Regions from separate parts of the Pantoea sp. B9002 genome, predicted to be linked through region 2. Evidence: predicted binding sites of a transcription regulator. Region 2 holds the regulator's gene; each other region holds the start of a gene.
The links. Region 2 encodes PhoB, which activates phosphate uptake and scavenging genes when phosphate is short. Its sites were predicted from a motif close to CTGTCATAAAACTGNCNNAT; they were not measured.

Region 1 (3,280 bases), on a different contig from region 2:
GCGCGATCAGCCGCTGCAAGGTTTGCCGGGCCAGAAGATTGCGCGCATGGGCATCGTGCGTACCTTCCAGCACGTACGTCTGTTCCGTGAAATGACGGTGATTGAAAACCTGCTGGTGGCACAACATCAGCACCTGAAAAGCGGTGTGTTCTCCGGCCTGTTCAAAACCCCGGCTTTCCGTCGCGGTGAGAGCGAAGCGCTGGATCGCGCGGCCACCTGGCTGGATCGCATCGGCCTGCTGGATCTGGCTAACCGTCAGGCGGGTAACCTTGCTTATGGTCAGCAGCGTCGTCTGGAGATTGCGCGCTGCATGGTGACGCGCCCGGAAATCCTGATGCTGGATGAACCGGCGGCCGGTCTGAACCCGCGTGAAACGCACGAACTCGATGAGCTGATCGCCGAATTGCGCGGTGAGCACAAGGTTTCCGTGCTGCTGATTGAACACGATATGAAGCTGGTGATGGGCATTTCTGACCGCATTTATGTGGTGAATCAGGGAACGCCGCTGGCTAACGGCACGCCGGAACAGGTGCGTAACAATCCGGATGTGATCCGTGCTTATTTAGGTGAGGCGTAACATGGCAAACCCGATTTTAACTTTGCAGAATGTCAGCGCCCATTACGGTCCGATTCAGGCGCTGCACAACATTAATCTGCACATCAATCAGGGTGAAATCGTCACGCTGATCGGTGCCAACGGCGCGGGTAAAACCACGCTGCTCGGCACCTTGTGTGGTGAACCGCGCGCCACCAGCGGCACCATCACCTTTGATGGTAAAGAAATCACCGACTGGCAAACCGCGAAAATCATGCGTGAAGCGATTGCGATTGTGCCGGAAGGCCGGCGGGTGTTTTCGCGCATGACGGTGGAAGAGAACCTGGCGATGGGCGGTTTTTTCGCCACGCGTCAGCAGTATCTGGAGCGTATCGATCGCGTTTATCAGCTGTTTTCACGGCTGGCAGAACGTAAAGCACAGCGCGCGGGCACCATGTCCGGCGGTGAGCAGCAGATGCTGGCGATTGGTCGTGCGTTGATGAGCCAGCCGCGTTTGCTGCTGCTGGATGAGCCGTCGCTGGGTTTGGCGCCGATTATCATTCAGCAAATCTTCGACACCATTGAGCAGCTGCGTAAAGAGGGCATGACCATCTTCCTCGTGGAGCAGAACGCTAACCAGGCGCTGAAGCTGGCGGATCGGGGTTATGTGCTCGAAAACGGCCACGTGGTGCTGGAAGATAGTGGCGAAGCGTTGTTGTCTAACGAAGCGGTGCGGAGTGCTTATTTAGGCGCATAAGTTGGTGCTGGCTGTCCCCCATCCCGGCCTTCCCCCGCAAGCGGGGGAAGGAGATGCTGCCACATGCAGCTTCAACACTGACATGTGGCAGCATCTTCCTCCCCCATTAATGGGGGAGGACCGAGGAGGGGGACAGCCGGCACGTACGAGAGGACAGCCAGCACTCCTATCCCACCTGTCACATCCCCGTCATAAACCTGTTATTAATCCGTCATTTCCCCGTGTCATGTTACGTCGCGAACTAAAAAATGCGCGAATTCGCGCGTACTTAACAGCACAGGAAAAACCTTATGTCCGCTTTTACGCTTCGTCCCCGCCTGATGAGTGTCGTACTCGGTCTGGCGCTCAGCGGTAATGCGCTGGCTGCAACTGAGATCCCTTTCTGGCACTCAATGGAAGGCGAGTTAGGCAAAGAAGTTGATTCTCTGGCACAACGTTTTAACCAGGCTCATCCCGATTACAAAATCGTTCCGACTTACAAAGGCAACTACGAGCAGAGCTTAGCGGCGGGTATCGCGGCAGTGCGCTCCGGTAAAGCGCCTGCGCTGCTGCAGGTGTATGAAGTCGGTACGGCGACCATGATGGCGTCAAAAGCTATCGTACCGGTCAACCAGGTGTTTAAAGACGCCGGCGTACAGATGGATCCCAAGCAGTTCGTGCCAGCCGTTGCCGGTTACTACAGCGACAGCAAAGGCCAGCTGATCTCTCAGCCGTTCAACAGCTCTACGCCGGTGCTGTATTACAACAAAGATGCGTTCAAAAAAGCCGGTCTGAACCCGGATCAGCCACCGAAAACCTGGCAGGAGCTGGCGAAAGACGCCGAAGCGCTGCGTAAAGCGGGCCTGACCTGCGGTTACGCCAGCGGCTGGCAGGGCTGGATTCAGATTGAAAACTTCAGCGCCTGGCATGCGCTGCCGGTCGCCACCAAAAACAACGGATTTGACGGTACTGATGCGGTGCTGGAATTCAACAAGCCGGTGCAGGTGCGCCACATCGAAATGCTGGAAGCGATGAACAAGAAGGGTGATTTCACCTACTTCGGTCGCAAAGATGAATCCACCGCCAAGTTCTACAACGGCGATTGCGGCATCACCACTGCGTCTTCCGGTTCGCTAGCCGACATCAAACACTACGCCAAATTTAACTTCGGCGTTGGCATGATGCCGTACGATGAAACCGTACCGAACGCACCGCAGAACGCCATCATTGGCGGCGCGAGCCTGTGGGTGATGAAAGGCAAAGATGCCAACACCTACAAAGGCGCGGCGGAGTTCATGAAGTTCCTCGCGCAGCCGGAAATCGCGGCCGAATGGCACCAGAAAACCGGTTATCTGCCTATCACCACCGCCGCGTACGAGCTGACCAAGCAACAGGGCTTCTATGACAAGAATCCAGGCGCAGACATCGCTACGCGTCAGATGCTGAACAAAGATCCGCTGCCGTTTACCAAAGGCATGCGTCTGGGCAACATGCCGCAGATTCGTACCATCGTGGACGAAGAGCTGGAAGGCGTGTGGACCGGCAAACAGACGCCGCAAGCCGCGCTGGATAACAGCGTGAAGCGCGGAAACGAACTGCTGCGCCGTTTTGAGCAGCAAGTGAAGTAATGCCGCACTCTCGGGGCTGGCGCCTGGCGTCCGCCCCGATTTTTCTCTTTGATTGAGCCTGCTATGTCCTCATCGCGCCCCGTATTTCGCTCCCGTTTTCTGCCCTATTTGCTGCTGCTGCCGCAGCTGGTGATTACGGCCATCTTCTTTCTGTGGCCAGCCGGTGAAGCCTTGTGGTATTCGCTGCAAAGCATTGATCCTTTTGGCATCTCCAGCACCTTCGTCGGAATGGCGAACTTTAAACGCCTGTTCAGCGACGAGTACTATCTGGCGTCCTTCTGGACCACCATTGAGTTCAGTGCGCTGGTCACGATTTGCGGCATGACCTTTTCCCTGCTGCTAGCGGCACTGGTGGATTACGTGATTCGCCTGCGCAAGCTC
Region 2 (3,280 bases):
TCAAAATTTTCATGCGGATGGATTCTCCAGCGCGGCAAGCTGGGTGCGGAACAGCTGCGTTAACTGCTCGGCTTGCTCGGCATCCAGCTGATCTTCCTGCGCCAGTCGGCGGGCAAACACTTCTTCCACTTTTAATTCGCTTAGAGTTTCGTTCTCCAGCCGTTCGAGGCTGCGCTGGCGCTGTTCACGACTGCGGCGCACCAGCAGCACTTCGACCGGCAGGTTTTCGGTGAGCGCTTCAATGCGGCGTTGCAGATCGCTGAGGTATTCCTGCGTGGTGATCTCAATATCCAGCCAGGTTGGCTGCTCGCTGGCACTTTCGCTGAACTGCGCCAGCTGATGTTCAATCTCCGCCATCGAGCCTTTCAGCATCTGCATCGGCTGGAAGTGCGGAATGGTCAGCGGCGTAACGGTTTCGAGCGTGGCGCTGAATTCCAGCAGGAAGACGCTTTTCTCGCGGCCAAGCTCATCAAAACTGAGCGGAATCGGCGAGCCGCTGTAACGAATGTGCTCGCTGTTGGCGATGCGCTGGGCGCGATGGATGTGACCGAGCGCGATGTAATCGGCGGGCGGAAACGCCTGCGCCGGGAAGGCATCCAGCGTGCCGATATAGATGTCGCGCACCGAATCGCTTTTAGTCACGCCAACGGTGGTGAGATGGCCGGTGGCGATGATCGGCAGCGTGTTTTGCTGCGCATCGCGCTGCGCCTGCGCGGCAGCAAAACAGTGCTGATAATGCTGTTCGATCGCCTCCAGCAGCGAGATCTGCTTCTCGCGGCCGGATTGTCCGGCCTGGCTGCGCAGAATGTCGCGCGGACGCAGATAAGGAATGGCGCACAGCAGCGCACCCGGCGCGCCATCGCGCTGCTTCAGGGTTAATACCTGCTGTTCGCCCTGCGGCGTGGCGCTGGTGATTACCTGCGTATTCAGGCAGGCCAGCAGCTCGCGCGATTCATTCAGCGTCGCCACCGAGTCGTGATTGCCCGCCAGCACCACCAATTGGCAGCCGCTTGGCTGCAGCGCCACCACAAAACGGTTAAACATTTCACGCGCGTAGCTCGGCGGCGAACCGGTATCAAACAGGTCGCCTGCGATAATCAGCGCATCCACCTGATGCTGCACAATCTGATCCAGCAGCCAGTCGAGAAACGCCTGATGTTCCCGTGCGCGACTTTTGCTGTAAAAGAACTGACCGAGATGCCAGTCAGCGGTGTGAATGATGCGCATGTTTGCTCCGTGCTCTGTTTAGCGAAGGCGAATTATAACCACTTAAGATCACAAAGAAAAAAAGCAGATTTTTATTGTCACATTTCTGTTTTTTATCTATCTATCTTAGGGCGGTGTTTTCATAAAAGTGTCACAAAACTGACGCATAATGGCGCCGCAAATCCCAGTGACACGGTGTCACACTAGCAGGAGTTACAATGGCTAAGCGCATTTTGGTTGTGGAAGACGAAGCTCCCATCCGTGAAATGTTATGTTTCGTGCTGGAACAGAATGATTACCAGCCTATTGAGGCGGAAGATTATGACAGCGCGATTGGTAAGCTGATCGAACCCTGGCCTGATTTGATTCTGCTGGACTGGATGTTGCCCGGCGGCAGCGGGATTCAGTTTATTAAGCATTTGAAGCGTGAAGCCATGACGCGCGACATCCCGGTGATGATGCTGACGGCGCGCGGTGAAGAGGAGGATCGCGTGCGCGGTCTGGAAGTGGGCGCGGATGATTACATCACCAAGCCATTCTCACCGAAAGAGCTGATGGCGCGCATCAAAGCGGTGATGCGCCGTATTTCACCGATGGCGGTGGAAGAGGTGATTGAGATGCAGGGCCTGAGCCTGGATCCTTCCTCACATCGCGTGATGTCGGAAACCACGCCGCTGGAGATGGGGCCGACCGAGTACAAACTGCTGCACTTCTTTATGACGCACCCGGAACGCGTGTACAGCCGCGAGCAGCTGCTGAACCACGTTTGGGGCACCAATGTGTATGTCGAAGATCGCACCGTCGATGTGCATATTCGCCGTTTACGTAAAGCGCTGGAATTGACCGGCCACGATCGCATGGTTCAAACCGTGCGCGGAACAGGGTATCGTTTCTCTGCCCGCTACTAAACGTAAACGGAGTTTTTACCGTGCTGGAACGACTCTCCTGGAAGAGATTGTTGACCGAGCTGGCGCTGGTCTGTTTACCTGCGCTGGTGTTGGGTCTGTTGTTCGGATATCTGCCGTGGCTGCTGCTGATTGCGGTGACCGGCGTGATGTTCTGGCACTTCAGAAATCTGATGCGTCTGTCGCACTGGCTGTGGGTCGATCGTTCAATGACGCCGCCCACCGGACGCGGCAGCTGGGAACCGCTGTTTTACGGCCTGTATCAGATGCAGTTGCGCAACCGGCGTCGCCGCCGCGAGCTGGGCAATCTGATCAAACGTTTCCGCAGCGGGGCAGAATCGCTGCCGGATGCGGTGGTGCTGACCACCGAAGAGGGCACCATTTTCTGGTGCAACGGTTTGGCGCAGCAGCATCTTGGCTTGCGCTGGCCGGAAGATAACGGTCAGAACATCCTCAATTTACTGCGTTATCCTGAATTTTCCCGCTATATCCGCCAGCGCAAATTCGATATGCCGCTGACGCAGATCCTCAATAATCAGCATCATATGGAATTCCGCGTGATGCCTTACAGCGAAGGTCAGTGGCTGATGGTGGCGCGTGATGTCACCCAGATGCACCAGCTGGAAGGCGCGCGACGCAACTTCTTTGCCAACGTCAGTCATGAACTGCGCACGCCGTTAACGGTGTTGCAGGGTTATCTGGAAATGATGGATGACTCGGTGATGAACGAGCGCACGCGCAGCAAGGCGTTGCATACCATGCAAGAGCAGACGCGCCGCATGGACAGCCTGGTAAAGCAGCTGCTGACCTTGTCGCGTATCGAAGCGGCGCCAGCCATCGATCTTAAAGAGACGGTGGATGTGCCGGGCATGCTGATGCTGTTGCAGCGTGAAGCGGAAACGCTGAGTCAGGGACGTCACACCATCCATTTTCATACCGATCCGCATCTGAAAGTGTTCGGCAATGATGAGCAGCTGCGTAGCGCCATTTCCAACCTGGTTTACAACGCGGTAAATCACACGCCGGATGGCACACGCATCGACATCAGCTGGCTGCGCACCAAACAAGGCGCGCAGTTTAAGGTGTGCGATGACGGGCCGGGCATCAGCGAGCAGCATCTGCCACGCCTCACTGAGCGTTTCTACCGCGTGGATAAAGCACGTTCGCGC
Region 3 (3,280 bases), on a different contig from region 2:
AAGGGAAACCACTTCCCTGTGGATCAGCCTCGCCATCCATGGCTCGGATGCTTTGCTCCTCTGCCGCGCTATCCCTTCCCTCTTTGCCTATGCGTTGCTTTGGGCCGTCTTGCCTAGCACCCAGCGTTTATGCACATACAGGGATGCGAAAATCACGGCAGCGCCAGCGATAAAACTCGGCCAATGCGGTTTTTCCTGCCAGATCGCCAGATTCACCAGCAAGCCCGCTGGCACATGCATGTTGTTCATAATGCCCAGCGTGCCGGCATCCACCTGCGTAGCGCCGTAGTTCCACATGAAGTAGCCCAAACCTGAAGCCGCTACGCCCAGCCACACCAGAATGCCCCACTGCAGCGACGTGGTCGGCAGTTTGTTCGGATTGCCCCACAAGCTCCAGGCGATCACCGCGATAATCACCGCGCCCAGATAGAACCACGAAAACGCGGTGTGCTGCGGCATAGGGCGAGTTTCCTGCAGGCGTTTGTAGCCCACCATGCCGATGGCGAAGCAGATGTTTGCCGCCTGCACCAGCAGCAAGCCGAACCAGAAATGGTCACTGACTTTGTCGTAACGAATAATCGCCGCACCGATTACTGCCAGCAGCGCGCTGAAGGCATAGCCGATACGCAGCGGGCGTCGGCTGAGCAAATCGTAGATCAGCGTGACATACAGCGGCGTCATCACGGTGAACAGCAGGAACTCGGTCACGCTGAGATATAGATAAGCTTCAAAACTCAGCAAATACATGATGCCGAGCTGCAACATGCCTACCAGCATATACAGCAGGATGGTGGAAGCACGATAACCGCGCCAGCGCAGAAACGGCAGGAAGACGATGGCGGCGAGCGCCAGACGCATTAACACAGAGAACCAGGAATCCACCTGACCTGCGAGGTATTCCCCGATTAAACTGAAGGAAAAAGACCACAGAATGGTGGTAACGATCAGTAACGGCACGGTAACGATCCCAAAATGAACAGTGCCGCTAGTGTAAACAAACTGTCGAAATCGGGGTGAACTATCTGGTTTACAAGTGAACGAAATAGCGTCACACAACATTCACTTCCCGACTTTTCTTCTGGATAAAAATGCTCGAAATACAACATTTGCTGGTTTTTATCGCTCTTCATTGTCATAAAACTGTAACATATGTGTCACATGTCACAGTAACCGCGCGTGACCATCACTATCCTTTGCGCGAAATGGAAACTTCGCTTTGCCATTTTTACTGCCTGTTTTTGCCCCAACCTGCTGGGAACTCATAACTATATCGCGCCCTGGAGGGCCACACTCATGTTGAGTATCTTCAAACCTGCACCGCATCGCTCGCAAGTGGCCGATGATCGGGTCGATCCGCTTTATCGTCGCCTGCGCTGGCAAATCTTCCTGGGCATATTTTTTGGCTATGCCGCCTACTATTTGGTGCGTAAGAACTTTGCGCTGGCGATGCCTTATCTGGTGGAACAAGGTTTCTCGCGCGGCGATCTCGGCTTTGCGCTATCGGGAATTTCCATCGCTTACGGCTTCTCGAAATTCATCATGGGTTCGGTATCGGACCGCTCAAATCCGCGCGTGTTTTTGCCCGCCGGATTGATCCTCGCCGCAGCCGTGATGCTGGTGATGGGCTTCGTGCCGTGGGCCACCTCCAGCATTATGGTGATGTTTGTACTGCTGTTCCTGTGCGGCTGGTTCCAGGGCATGGGTTGGCCACCGTGTGGGCGCACCATGGTGCATTGGTGGTCGCAGAAAGAGCGCGGCGGCATTGTGTCGGTGTGGAACTGTGCGCATAACGTCGGTGGCGGTATTCCACCGCTGCTGTTCCTGCTCGGTATGGCGTGGTTTAACGACTGGAAAGCCGCACTGTATATGCCAGCCTTTGGCGCCATCTTCATCGCGATTATCGCTTTCGCCCTTATGCGCGATACACCGCAATCCTGCGGTTTGCCACCGATTGAAGCCTGGAAGAATGATTATCCGCCGGACTACAGCGAGAACCACGAGCAGGAGCTGACGGCGAAGCAGATTTTCATGCAGTACATTCTGCCCAATAAGCTGTTGTGGTACATCGCGCTGGCAAACGTGTTTGTTTACCTGCTGCGCTACGGCATTCTCGATTGGTCGCCCACCTATTTGAAAGAAGTGAAGCACTTTACGCTGGATAAATCCTCGTGGGCCTACTTCTTCTATGAATATGCCGGCATTCCCGGCACGCTGCTGTGCGGCTGGATGTCGGACAAAGTGTTCCGCGGCAACCGTGGCGCAACCGGCGTGTTCTTTATGACGCTGGTGACCATCGCCACCGTGGTGTACTGGCTGAATCCTCCGGGCAATCCAGGCATCGACATGCTGTGCATGATTGTGATCGGCTTCCTGATTTACGGTCCGGTGATGTTGATTGGCTTGCACGCGCTGGAGCTGGCACCGAAAAAAGCGGCCGGAACGGCAGCGGGCTTTACCGGGCTGTTTGGCTATCTCGGCGGATCGGTAGCGGCCAGTGCCATTGTCGGTTACACCGTGGATTACTTCGGTTGGGACGGCGGATTCATTGTGATGATTGGCGGATCGGTGCTGGCGGTGATTCTGCTGCTGCTCACCATGGTCAGTGAACACAAGCACAAGAAACAGCTGGCATAATCAGAACGGGCCGGTGATAACCGGCCCGTATATTTAGGCGAGAAACAGTTTACGCAGCGTGTGCGGCACCGCATCATCAGCGTTACTGCCAATCACTTCCAGCGTCGGCAAGGTGTCTTTAAGACGCTGCTGGCCATTACGCATAATGCAGCCTTTGCCTGACATGCTGAGCATTTCAACGTCATTCATGCCGTCGCCGAAGGCGATGCACGCTTTCAGCGAGTGGCCGAGCTGTTTCGCTACCGCTTCCAGCGCGTGGCCTTTAGAAACGCCACCCGCCATCACTTCCAGGCACGTCGGCAGCGAGAAGCTGACATTCACGCGATCGCCCCAGCGCGCTTCAATCGCCTGCTCCATGGGAACCAAACGCTCCGGATCTTCGCAGGTGAAGAACACTTTGCTGATGCCGTCGGTCGGCAGCATGCCCGGCTGGTAAACCTGATAGTTAAACACCGATTCGCGGAAATAGTCCTGCTCATCCGGGCGATGACGGCTCATGAACCACTCATCGTCGCGGTAGACGTGCGTCAGGATGTGCTCGTCATGATATTGCAAGCCGTACAGATCGCTGGCGATGTCGGCGTCGAGGTTGTGGCTGAACACCAGTTCACCCTCGGCATTGTGCACGCGCGCGCCATTGGACGTG

Region 1: ugpB (sn-glycerol-3-phosphate ABC transporter substrate-binding protein UgpB) is a predicted target of PhoB. The motif match lies at 1,479-1,498, and genes of this name have one in related genera.
Region 3: glpT (glycerol-3-phosphate transporter) is a predicted target of PhoB. The motif match lies at 1,130-1,149, and genes of this name have one in related genera.

Annotation. Positions count from the first base shown of each region.
Region 1 is NZ_JACAPA010000002.1:9,937-13,216, forward strand. It holds gene livG (high-affinity branched-chain amino acid ABC transporter ATP-binding protein LivG) at 1-577, shown strand, start outside; gene livF (high-affinity branched-chain amino acid ABC transporter ATP-binding protein LivF) at 579-1,292, shown strand; gene ugpB (sn-glycerol-3-phosphate ABC transporter substrate-binding protein UgpB) at 1,583-2,899, shown strand; gene ugpA (sn-glycerol-3-phosphate ABC transporter permease UgpA) at 2,963-3,280, shown strand, end outside.
Region 2 is NZ_JACAPA010000011.1:63,508-66,787, forward strand. It holds gene HX773_RS08915 (AAA family ATPase) at 1-13, opposite strand, end outside; gene sbcD (exonuclease subunit SbcD) at 10-1,227, opposite strand; gene phoB (phosphate response regulator transcription factor PhoB) at 1,425-2,114, shown strand; gene phoR (phosphate regulon sensor histidine kinase PhoR) at 2,135-3,280, shown strand, end outside.
Region 3 is NZ_JACAPA010000053.1:52,688-55,967, reverse strand. It holds gene HX773_RS22530 (carboxylate/amino acid/amine transporter) at 88-957, opposite strand; gene glpT (glycerol-3-phosphate transporter) at 1,294-2,634, shown strand; gene yigL (sugar/pyridoxal phosphate phosphatase YigL) at 2,668-3,280, opposite strand, start outside.